DNA from 3 places in the Sporolactobacillus pectinivorans genome. Region 2 is predicted to be linked to each of the others. Evidence: riboswitches for the same ligand, from Rfam matches in the RefSeq annotation. Region 2 holds a riboswitch; each other region holds the start of a gene.
The links. A riboswitch is a leader RNA that binds a small molecule or an ion and turns the genes downstream of it on or off. The one in region 2 is predicted to bind S-adenosylmethionine.

Region 1 (4,189 bases), 950 kb from region 2:
CAGTGCACTCGTCGCTTCATCGCTAAGCAGCACTTCCGGTTCATGAGCAAGTGCGCGGGCAATGGCCACACGCTGCTTCTGACCACCCGACAGCTGGCTTGGAAAAGCTTTGCTGCGATCCTTCAAACCGACGATCTCAAGATACTTTTCGGTTCTCGCTTTGATTACTTTTTTAGGCACACCCTCCAATTTTAAAGGAATGGCGACATTATCGTAAACATTGGCGGTTTCAAGAAGGTTATACCCCTGAAAGATCATACCGATCTTCCGGCGAAGCTTCCGAAGGTTCTTACGGCGAAGTTTATTAATATCCGTTCCGTCTACAAAAACGTCACCGCTCGTCGGGCGTTCCAGTAGATTGACGCAGCGGATCAGCGTGCTCTTCCCCGCCCCGCTGTAACCAATAACGCCGAAAATCTCTCCCTTTTGAATTTCCAGCGAGACATCTTTCAGCGCTTCAATTTTATTTTTTCCCGCGACAAATGTTTTGGATACATGATGTAATTCAATCATTGCAATAACTCCTTACCATTCCGGAACTACTGAACCGCCGAATTGTTTTTCGATGAAGGTTTTTACTTCTGGTGAATGATAATATTTCTCGATTGTTTTAACTACTTTGTCATTTTTATCAGACGTACGAACAACGAAATAGTTCGGATATGGATTGTTGATGAGCGGTTCATGGAAAATGGAATCCTTCAGCACCGTCAGACCGGCTCCCATTGCGAAGTTCGTATTGATCGCTGCGGCTGCAACTTCGTTAAGCTGCTGCGGAAGCTGAGCTGCATCCAGTTCAATGATTTGCAGATGTTTCGGATTGCTGATCACATCCCGCTTAGTCGCGGTAACATTTGCTCCCGTTCTCAATTTGATCACACCGGCTTTTTCAAACAGCTGAAGTGCGCGGAGCTCATTGGCAGGATCGTTCGGGACAGCGATTTTGTCACCGTTTTTCAGGTCTTTCAGATTTTTAATGCTCTTAGAATAGATGCCCATCGGAAAAGCGACCGTTTTGAATGCGGCAGCAATCTTATACCCCTTATTTTGAATCTGGTCCTTCAGGAAGGGCATGGTCTGGTAGCTGTTCGCATCCAGTTCGTTATCATTAAGGGCAATGTTAGGCTGGTTATAATCATTAAAAACTTTCAGATGGATCGTCAAGCCGTCTTTTTTGGCCAGTTTTGCCACTTCTTCCATGACCTGCTGATGCGGTCCGCCTGTTACACCCACAGTGATATCTTTCGTACTTAAACCGGCTGAGGAGCTGTTACCACATGCTGAAAGTGCAAATGCTAAGGCAAGGATCAATAATAACGACAACGCTTTGACATACTTTTTCAATGTGCTTCCCCCAAATCTTTATGTTATTACTCGTGTTTCCAGCAATCTCCATACTCTGCTCCAGAAAAGAACGGCATGAAAAAAGCTCCTCCGTTAAGAGAAGCTGATCATTTTCAATTCTTCTCTTATCTCTCAGAATCCGGATATACGGATTCTGCAGGAATTGGCACCCTAATCAAAAATCAATTGGGTTGCCGGGTTTCATCGGGCCAGTCCCTCCGCCACTCTGGATAAGGAGTATTTAATTGGCTAGTGACTTGATTGTACATTGAAATTGATTCTGTGTCAAAAGTTTGTCGAATTTTTTTTATAAATTTTTTATCCAGAACCATCATCATAGTACAAATAAGTACGGGGTTAGAACTGACATACTCAACTCCCCCACACAATAAAGTAAGAAGGACAAAAGCTGCATAAGATCAGGATTCATGGATTTTACTTCGTATAAGATACATTTTACATAGTAATATTGATCCTTTATTCAAGCAATATAGGAGTAAATATGTTCAATAAATCCAATAAAATATTGGAATACTAAATCTAAAGGTATTAAAATTAAGACTGTACTCAATTGCTACTTAAAGGCGGTTTTTTATGAAAGAGCCAAAAAATATTGGATTCATTATCCTGATCACTGTGCTTGTTGTAGTGTTACTAATGAATATATATTTTTATTTCCGCACAAAAAGTATGGCAGATTTTGCTTATGCAATAGGGATCTTTATTGTATTAATTGTTAATTTGATTGTCATTAAATATAGAAGGTCGCATTAAAAACCCCCTCATAAAAATGTTTACGAACGAGTTTAAGCACGACCGTCTGCTACTGTTTGCGAAGCATGGAAAAAGGGATAAAATCATAGGACTTCCACTCACCTTTTTTCGTGATACCCCCTATATTCATCAGCATACGGATTGAAGTTCACCTGCGATCCAAAGGTATGCAAGCCCGCGATGATTGACCTTCAGGACATCTTCCTTCAACAGCCGGCTCCATTCCACTCACTCCGACTGAATAGGTGGTACAAAAACAACCTTTGCAGTGAAACAGAAGTTTTCGAACATCATGGCACCCCTCACAGACCAAAAGCTTGAACCCTTTTCTAAAGTTACCGCAGTTTCTGAATTTCTCGACTTCTTTAAGGAGAATTGAGCGAAGTCGGGTTCTATGCTTGGACTTAAAATACTCCCGGTATTGGTGACGATTGAAAAAGATATGTCTCAAAATATTTTTGTCCATAAAGGAAAGGCTATTAAGCTCTGTGATAATCTCAAATTTTATGCTTTCTTATCTTAAAAAAAACTCCCCGGTTACGGGAAGTCCACAACGTTTATTTATTTTCCACCAAAGCTGCGTAGCCTTTCGGATGGCTGCTGTGCCAGGCCCAGGCATCCGCCAGAATTTCCGGAATATTTGTATGCTCCGGCTTCCAGCCAAGTATCTTCTTCGCTTTGTCCGATGATGCGATTAATGTGCTCGGATCTCCTGCACGGCGCGGCGCGATTTCAGCCGGAATCGTTTCCCCGGTCACTTTGCGCGCGGCTTCAATAATCTCTTTCACCGAGAAGCCTTCGTTCGAACCAAGATTGAAGACGTCACTCTTCCCGCCCTTCAGCAGATAGCTGAGTGCCAGGCGGTGGGCGGCAATCAGATCTTCGATATGCACATAATCGCGGATGCAAGTGCCATCTTTAGTCGGATAATCATCCCCGAAAATTAGAATCTTGTCCCGCTCGCCGGCCGCCACCTGCAGCACGATCGGAATCAGGTGTGTTTCCGGATGGTGATCCTCACCGATAGCTCCCGCCTTGCTCGCTCCGGCAACGTTGAAATAGCGCAGTGCAACAAACTTCATCCCATAAGCGCGGTCGCACCATTTCATCATCTTCTCCATCGTCAGTTTCGTCTCGCCATACGGATTGGTCGGCTGTGTCGGCATATCTTCGGTAATCGGAAGCTGTTCCGGTTCACCATATGTCGCAGCAGTCGAGGAAAAGACGATATGCTTCACATTATTGTCTTTCATGACTTCAAGCAGAATTTGCATGCCGTAAACATTGTTATTAAAATACTTCAGCGGTTTTTCAACGGATTCCCCGACAAGCGAATTAGCCGCAAAGTGGATGACTCCGTCAATCTTTTCCTTTTTAAAAACCGAATCGAGAAACTCCTTATCACGGATATCCCCCTGGTAGAATTTTGCCTGCGGATGCAGTGCTTCTTTGTGCCCGGTCAGTAAATTATCGACAACAACTACATCTTCTCCGGCATTAATCAGCTGATAAACGGCGTGTGAACCAACATAGCCGGCACCGCCTAATACTAAAATTGACATAACCTGACTCCTCCCAATAAGAAAAACAGATACAGATTATTTATTATCCTGATTCTCTCATTTTCCGCCAAATTGCCTGTTTTGACAAGGACTCATGTTGTAAAATAAAATCACTTGCTTTTTCCCACTGTTCAGTGTTTGATGAAATGAATCGTGACCGGCAGCTGAATGGCACGTTCAAGATGTTTTCTATGCTTCTGGGCAGCCTGTTCTTCAAAAAAGGCATCGGCATGGTAATAAGCTGTCAATTGTAACTGCTTCTTCTTTGAAACTTTAACCTTAACCTCGTCTACAACGTGCTGCCTTGTCCGGTCAAAGTCGTGGGCCAGACGAAGAACGGCTCCCAGTGTTTCATACATTTTCAGCTCCTCTTTAGTCACCATTTTTTCAAAGGGCACAGCGAAATCAAGCATCTTATCACGATTCTTGAATGATGCGACCAGGGCAATGCCAAGACGGTCTCTATGGCTGACCCCATTAATGCTGATGTTAGTTAATAAATAAAAAGT
Region 2 (4,189 bases):
AGCTGGTCGACGGATTTCTGGAGTCAGCGATATTACGCATGGGAAGAAATCAACCTTCCAGGGAAAATGCCGGCGCAGCACAATCCGAATCAGCAGGTGGACTATAAACGTTTTATGAATGATTCCATTCTGGATTTATTTAAAATGGAACGGGATATCATCAAAAACTATACACCGCGGATTCCGGTGATGACCAATCTGATGGGGCTGCATAAGCCAATCAACGGTTTTATGTGGGCTAAGAAGATGGATCTAGTCACATGGGACGCTTATCCGGATCCCTTCCAGCATGTCCCTTATGAATACTTTATGGCACATGATTTGACACGGAGCCTGAAGAAACAACCTTTTTTGTTAATGGAGCAGGCGCCCGGTGCGGTCAATTGGCGGGAACAAAATGCTGTAAAAACACCCGGGCAGATGCGCTTGTGGAGTTATGAGGCGGTGGCTCACGGAGCGGATGGCATCATGTTCTTTCAGTGGCGGGCATCACAGGGAGGAGCGGAGAAGTTTCACAGCGGAATGGTTCCCCACTCCAATGATGAAGACAGCCGCAGTTTCCGGGAAGTGGCTGCGCTTGGACAGGAATTGAAAAAGTGCCGCGAGCTGGTTGGCACAACATTCAAGGCGGAAGTTGCGATTGTTTTTGATTGGGAAAACTGGTGGGCTTTGGAGCAAAGTTCAAAACCATCGAATCTCGTCCGGTATGCCTCCGAACTGGGCACCTATTACCGTACTCTTCGCGAACTGAACATTAGTGCTGATTTTGTCCCTTTCGAAGAAGATTTAACACCTTATCGTGTTGTACTGGCGCCGGCCAGTTATCAGGTGCCGCAATCTTTTACTGAAAAAGTGAAAGCATATGTCCGGCATGGAGGAATCTTTCTGACCAACTTCTTCAGCGGGATTGTCGATCTTTCCGACCGGGTCTATCTCGGCGGTTATCCCGGGGCATACCGAGAGCTGCTCGGCATCTACGTTGAGGAATTCGCACCAATGAAGAAAGGACAGGTTCACCAAATCGCAACGCCATGGGGAGATTCATCGATCCGGATCTGGGAAGAGTACATTCAACTGCGAGGAGCTGGCGCACTGGCGACATTCAAAAACGGTTATCTCACAGGTATGCCTGCAGTCACCAGCCATGCCTACGGAAAGGGACAGGCCTATTATGTCGGCACTCATCCCGATACAGTCTATCTGAAACATCTGCTTATCGGCATCATGGAAAGAACTCAAGTTTTCCCGCCACTGAGCGTGCCTGAAGATGTGGAAGTAACGGTGCGTGAAAGCCACAATATAAAATACTATTTTATTCTCAACCATTCCGATACTGAAAAAATGTTCGCCATTGATCCGATCTTTGTTGATCTTTTAACCGGACGTGAGGAAAGTAGACTAATCAAACTGGCACCGAGGGATGTTAAGATTCTGAGGGCAGAAAAAGAGAAAATCAGTTATGAAAAAACAGATTGAACGGGATTTAAATATCAGCTGTTATTTGATACTGTCAAAATACAAATTAATTCTATCAAATAAATAGGTTTTAATGATTGACAGCGTCAGTCTTACCCTTTATAGTAGTTACATCAACTCAATTGAATATAATTCTTATCTAGAGCGGCGGAGGGACTGGCCCAGTGAAGCCCGACAACCAGCACATGGTGCACGGTGTTAATTCCAGGAACACGATGGTGTTCAAAAGATGAGAGGGACGGATAACAACAGGCCTTTTTATCTTTGCGGCTTGTTTTTTTTGCCGCTGAAAAAAGCGTAGGCAGAGGACATAGAGATATCAATCATCTGCCTGCGCCGCCATTGCATTCTAGAGAGACTATATTTCAGAGGGGAAATTGTGTTAACAGCGGGGGGAAGTTGATTTTGAAGAAATCTTTGGTTGTCCTTTTGGCTCTTATTTTTATATTAACGTTAAGCGCATGCGGGTCAAACAATACAGCATCAAACAATAGTAAAAACGGAGGGTCGTTAACGGTTGCCGTACCCGGTGATCCACTTGTTCTGAACCCTAATTACGCCAGCGACCGAGTAACCCTGACGATTCAACAGGCGCTCTATTCGCCCCTGTTTTACATCAACGGGAGAAACGTTACACCGGCATTGGCGGATAAGCTGACCGCCTCAAAGGATCAACTGAAATATACGCTGATTCTGAAGAAAAATCTGAAATGGAGTGACGGTACGCCCCTCACGGCAGATGATATTGTCTTCACGCTGAATTCGATCCTTGACACGAAACAGAACAGTGATCTCCGCGGGAACTTTGTCTTTAACAACGAACCTGTAAAAGTTGCGGCGATCAACAAAAATACGGTTGTCTTCACCTTACCCACGGTGGCACCGGCTTTTCCGCTAAGTCTGGAACAGCTTTATCCAATTCCGCAGCACGTGTTTAAAAACGAAGGCGATCTCCAGAAGAGTACGAAGAATAATCATCCGGTCGGTTCCGGCCCTTTCCGGTTTGTTACCTATAAATCCGGCCAATATGTAGAAACGCAGCGGAATAACTATTATTTCGGCGGGAAAGCACATCTTGATAAAGTTATTTTCCAGATTACAAAAGATCAAAATGCAGCCAACCTTGCACTTGAAAATGGAAGTATTCAATTGAAAGCCATTCAGCCGGCTGATGTAAAGAATGTGACTAGCAGGGGAAATACAGAAGTTATTTCATATCCTGAATATCGCTTGAACTATGCAGTCTTCAATGAGAATGTGCCGGCATTTAAAAACAAAACATTCCGCCAGGCATTGTCCTATGCGCTTAACCGTGAGGACGTTATCAAATCTGCATATGGGTCGAGCAAGTACGGCGTGCCTGCCTCATCGATCTTTACTTCCGATGTAAAATTCCAGGATACGAACGTCCAAGCTTATCCTTATAATCTGACAAAAGCGAGACAACTTTTGGGTAAGAGCAAAGTGGATACGAAGCAACCGCTTTCTATTATTTACCTGAATAATAATCCGGCTCAGGAAAGCATTGCCCTTTATTTCCAGCAACAGTTTAAAAAAATCGGCTTGAATCTTCAGCTGAAACCAACAGATCCTACGGCACTGAATAATATTACTCTTGACCGGAACAGCAAGGCTTACGGCATTTTGTTAAACGGTTATATCATGGGGCCGGAAGCCGATGTGTATAAAGTACTTTATCAGTCGGATTCACCTTATAATTACGCCAACTATCACAATTCCAAATTGGATAAGCTCTGGAACGCGGCCGCTGTTGAGACCAATCAGACCAAACGCGCAGCTTATTATGATCAGATTCAGAAACAAATCGCAGATGATGCGGTCATCTATCCAATCTCTTACGATGATGCGATACTCGCTATAAATAAAAAATTTGGTGGCATACAGGCAGCAAAACCGCAACCGGTAACTATTTTCAGAGATCTGTCAAAACTCTATCTGAAATAATAATGAAATACAGTTTATGAGATGGATTAGAGACTTGGTGGAAACACCAAGTCTGTTTTTTGGAGGGAATAACGATTGAGCAAAATGATAGCAAGGCGTGTACTTCAAATCGTTCCAATGCTGTTCGTAATTTCCATTATTTCTTTTGCTCTGGCTAAGCTCGCTCCCGGTGATCCGGTAAAAATGTATGTGACACCTAACATGCATCCGGAAGATGTCGAACGGATCCGGAGAAGCCTAGGGCTCAATCTGCCCATTTATGAGCAGTATATCCGCTGGCTGATTCAGGTCTTACATGGGAATCTGGGTTACTCTCTTCAAAACAGCCAGCCTGTTCTGGGGCAGATTCTTCAGAGACTTCCGGCAACGATCGGCTTAATGGGATCATCACTCGTGCTGACTCTGATTTTTGCTGTCCCGCTTGGGTTGGTGGCGGCGAAATATGCTGATACCTGGCTGGATCAGGTACTGAATTTGCTTTCATACATCAGCATCTCTATTCCTGTTTTCTGGTTCGGTATCATCCTGATTGATTTTTTTTCCGTCCAGCTGAACTGGCTGCCTTCTCTCGGTATGAGGACGATCGGCGTCAACAGTTTTCCCGACCTGGTGCAGCATGCCATTCTGCCGATAGCGACATTGACTTTCCAAGGGTGCGGCGCTTATTACCGGTATGTCCGGTCAAATACGATATCTGAACTTAAGAAAAGTTATGTAGAATTTGGCTATGCCAAAGGGTTGCCTGATT
Region 3 (4,189 bases), 510 kb from region 2:
TGATTTCAGGAAAGATAAAAAAAGAAAAAAACCTTCCGGTATTTTTGTGAGACATTCGTTCAAAACTTACTTTTTTAGTATTCCTTTTTAAATAACAACAATCCGTTTCCCGCAGTTCTGCAGGAAACGGATTGTTTGCGTCTATAAGTGCACCTGTCATGTTCAGTCAGAAACCGGCAGTACGGCCCCTTTATATTTCTTGTTGATAAAGTCCTGGATTGTCCTGGAATGAAGCACGTCGACCAACTCTTTAATCGCTTTTTTCTTCTCATCGCCTTTGCGGACAGCAATAATATTGGCGTACGGCGACTGGGCACCTTCAAGAATCAGTGCATCCTTTTTCGGATTCAAATTTGCCTGGAGTGCGAAGTTGGTATTGATGGCAAAGAGATCCGCTGTATTGTTCTGATAGGCCTTTGGAAGCAGAGCTGGATCGATTGGTTGCAGGAATTTCAGGTGTTTGATGTTATCAATGTCATTTAAGGTTGCAGAAACTCCGTTCACGCCCGGTTTGATCTTTACCAGTCCTTTTGATTGCAAAAGCAGCAGAATTCTCCCCTGCTCCGATTTATTATTGCTGATTTGGACCGTTGCGCCGTCTTTTATTTGACTGATGTTTTTATATTTTTTTGAATAAATGCCGAATGGTTCAATATGAATTTTTCCTGCGCTGACAAGATCTGTATGGTGCTCTTTGTTATAAAGGTCAAGGAAAGGAATGTGCTGAAAATAATTGGCATCAAGCTGTTTGGCAGCCAGCGCCTGATTAGGCAGGACGTAATCATTGAATACTTTCACTTTAAGATCGATACCTTTTTTCTTAAGCAGCGGTACGGCCTGTTTCAATATTTCTGCATGTGGAACGGCTGAAGCGCCAACAAGCAGTGTCGTCTGGCCGCCTGAATTGGCGCTTCCTTTTCCGCACGCAGCTAGAATAAGGACAAGTGACAGGATTAATGAAAAGACAAATAATTTCTTCATATACAGTTTCCCCCGTTTTTATGTGATTTTTTTTAGGATGCCATCTGTAAATCTTTCTCTATCTTTTATCCACGGCTCGGCTAATCCGGTCGCCGATAAACTGGATCACGAAAACAATAATAAGAATGATGATCGTTGCTACAAAAGTCACATCATTATTGTTTGCTTCAAAGCCTTCATTATAAGCAACCGAACCGAGTCCTCCCGCACCGACAACACCGGCCATGGCAGTATTGCCGATCAGTGCGATCAGCGTAACGGTCATACCTGAAATCATGGACGGCCACGATTCGGGCAACAGGACTTTAATAATAATCTGCCATCGAGTAGCCCCCATCGCTTCAGATGCCTCGATTACACCTTTGTCCACTTCCCGTAACCCAATTTCCACCAGACGCCCATAAAAGGGAGCAGCTCCAATAATAATGGATGGAAGTGCCGCGGAAGCACCGATCATTGTCCTCATAATCAAGATGGTCAGTGGAATCAACAAAACGATCAGAATAACGAAGGGTATTGAACGAAAAATATTTACAAAAGAAGAAGTCAGCTTATACACCCACGCATTTTCGTACAATCCACCGCTCGCAGTAAGAAAAAGCAGTAACCCGAGAATCAGTCCGAAAATAAATGTGAAAATACCCGAAACCAGCGTCATGTAAAGTGTCTGACCCGTCGCCAGCAGCATGCCTGACCAGTCCACATTTGGAAAAATATTGGTCATAACGGCAACACCTCTGCCCTTATCTTTTTCTTTTTCAGGTTTTGAAGCGCTGATTGAACGTCTGCATCCGCGCCTCTGACAAACAGAAGCAGTGTTCCCTTGCTTCCGTGATTCGCCGGCAAAAAATCACTCTTTATGATGTTGGCATGGATGGCATGATTGCGAAAAAACGTATCGAGTGCCGGTTCCTGGTCAGTTGAACCATCGAAAATAACGCGAACAATTTTGCCATCCGGACCAGCCGCGCGGAAACGCCGGATTAGATCTGGATCCCTTTCTTCTGCTGCAACCTGGCCGACGAATTCGCGGGTGATCGGTTGCTGCGGATCTGCAAAAATATTTTCTGTAAGGCCCTCTTCGACAATAGTGCCCGAATCAAGAACAGCAACGCGGTTGCAGATTTTCCGAATCACGTGCATCTCATGGGTAATCAGCACAATTGTAATTCCCAGAGATTGATTGATTTCCATTAACAGTTGGAGAATTGAATCTGTAGTTTTCGGATCAAGAGCAGAAGTGGCCTCATCGCAAAGCAGTACTTTAGGATTGTTTGCCAAAGCGCGCGCAATTCCGACACGTTGCTTCTGACCGCCGCTGAGTTGCGCCGGGTAGGAGGATTCCCTTCCTTCCAGGCCAACCATCCGGATCAATTCGTTCACCTGGTGCTTCCTTTTCTCTTTTGATACTCCTGACAGTTCCAGCGGAAAAGAAATATTCTCAGCAACAGTCCTTGACCAGAGCAAATTAAAATGTTGAAAAATCATTCCAATCTGTTTCCGTGCATCACGCAGTTCTCCGGCAGATAAACTGGACAAGATGTGTCCGTCAACTTCCACAGTCCCGGATGTCGGTCTTTCTAACAAATTAATCAGGCGGATCAATGTACTTTTTCCTGCCCCGCTATAACCGATCACTCCGAAGATTTCTCCCTTTTCAATCTTCAGACTGACATCGGTTAATGCTTCTACAGGTCTGGTACCGGTTTGATAAATTTTTCTTGCATGCGTTAATTGGATCAAATCAATAAACCTCTCTTTCAGAGAAAAAAACGACCGGCTAAAATATGTATTCCTCTGTTTTTAGTTGGTCATAAAAAATGAATCAGCCTGCTAAAAAGCATGCAGACCACTCGCTGTCCCCCCTTCCACGCTTTTTTACACAGCAAAAAACCCCTCAAGATGAGAAAGGGGCTGGGTCACCTCTCTCATCTGCCGGACACCGAAGCATCCGTAGGAATTAGCACCATTCCGGATTTTCAAAAATAAAATCCGGGGGTTGCCGGGCATCATCGGGCCAGTCCCTCCGCCACTCTGGATAAGAGTCATTCGCTATTCAATTCGCGTACACATAATCTATCATTGTACTTTAGGCTTGTCAATGTGTTTTGGACGAACATGAAACAGACGGAATAAAGATAAAATTCCGATTTAATGAACAAACACGCTAAGCAATAATATCATGCACAGAGTGACAAGTGAACTGATCAGATTCATCATCGGCCAATGGATAGGTTAAAATATTCCTTGTATATCCAGAAATCCGTATCATCGATATGTGAAAGGGTGATGTTCCCGCCCTAAGCGCCAGGATTCCGGACTGGCTTGTGCCACAGCGATCATACCGGAAATCGTGGCACTCTCAAGAATGTGCAGTGAGCAACGATGAGAAATACAAGAATAATCGGCGAAACCGATATTCCTTTCATCAAACGAGCCACGTAATCACCGATTCCACTGCCGACTAGTACCTGTTCAACGCACCTCAACCGCCGTCCATCAGCAGAATCATCGTGATCGATGTGCTGCGACCAACGATCAGCCCGGTCACAATTCCAGCCCATTGAATCTTCTTTTCCTTCCAAATTTACTACTCATAGAATCGGCAATCCGCTGAGCAGCACCTGGATCTTCCATCAGCCTGCCGATCATCGCGCCGCATCCGAGAATAAGAGCCAGCGATACAACCCCATAATCTTAATCTGCTTCAGTATACTTCTGAATAAACAGAGTAAGCGAGCATAGCACGTTAGCTCTATGCCCGCTGCCAGTCCGGCATATGTGACGATTCGATCATGCTTCACGCTGTCCGGCACTAAGCGGTACAGCAACGAAATGATTTTCATGAAAAAGGTAGCTACTGCTATTTCGCCCGCTTTGCCCTACATCCCGAAACGGATTCTGAAATAAAGTATTAGCCGTTTGGATCTGATCGGGCCCTTTCTCAATAAACGAAGCACGATCCTGACCATCTGTAATTTTTTTTACCAATTTCTTCCACGGAATTGTTATTGGCGGAACTGCTTTTTCAATTCCTGCAGTAGAAAGCTTTCTTACCTTATCCAGCGTCAGTACGCTTCCTCTTGTTTTCGCCTGAAGGTAAAGCATATATTTTCTCGCAGATTGCCCGTTGCCCTTTACTGCATCCTGATTGGCCATGGCTGTCTGTACCCACTGCGAAGCGGGACCGCTTCCTCGCACCATTTCG

Region 1: linked by a shared signal. The riboswitch ahead of COP04_RS00470 (MetQ/NlpA family ABC transporter substrate-binding protein) and the one ahead of COP04_RS05125 (ABC transporter substrate-binding protein) in region 2 are both predicted to bind S-adenosylmethionine.
Region 3: linked by a shared signal. The riboswitch ahead of COP04_RS07480 (methionine ABC transporter ATP-binding protein) and the one ahead of COP04_RS05125 (ABC transporter substrate-binding protein) in region 2 are both predicted to bind S-adenosylmethionine.

The regions. Positions count from the first base shown of each region.
Region 1 covers NZ_NXGA01000001.1:93,225-97,413, forward strand. Annotated here, with positions in the region: gene COP04_RS00465 (methionine ABC transporter ATP-binding protein) at 1-513, opposite strand, end outside; gene COP04_RS00470 (MetQ/NlpA family ABC transporter substrate-binding protein) at 526-1,344, opposite strand; SAM riboswitch class I at 1,467-1,581, opposite strand; partial or broken gene COP04_RS00480 (transposase zinc-binding domain-containing protein) at 2,171-2,584, opposite strand; gene galE (UDP-glucose 4-epimerase GalE) at 2,676-3,680, opposite strand; gene COP04_RS00490 (Ppx/GppA family phosphatase) at 3,812-4,189, opposite strand, start outside.
Region 2 covers NZ_NXGA01000001.1:1,045,772-1,049,960, forward strand. Annotated here, with positions in the region: gene COP04_RS05120 (beta-galactosidase) at 1-1,476, shown strand, start outside; SAM riboswitch class I at 1,609-1,712, shown strand; gene COP04_RS05125 (ABC transporter substrate-binding protein) at 1,882-3,441, shown strand; gene COP04_RS05130 (ABC transporter permease) at 3,517-4,189, shown strand, end outside.
Region 3 covers NZ_NXGA01000001.1:1,555,315-1,559,503, reverse strand. Annotated here, with positions in the region: gene COP04_RS07490 (MetQ/NlpA family ABC transporter substrate-binding protein) at 163-981, opposite strand; gene COP04_RS07485 (methionine ABC transporter permease) at 1,040-1,705, opposite strand; gene COP04_RS07480 (methionine ABC transporter ATP-binding protein) at 1,702-2,724, opposite strand; SAM riboswitch class I at 2,907-3,026, opposite strand; partial or broken gene COP04_RS20465 (hypothetical protein) at 3,198-3,545, opposite strand; gene COP04_RS20740 (hypothetical protein) at 3,529-3,618, opposite strand; gene COP04_RS07475 (anti-sigma-I factor RsgI family protein) at 3,775-4,189, opposite strand, start outside.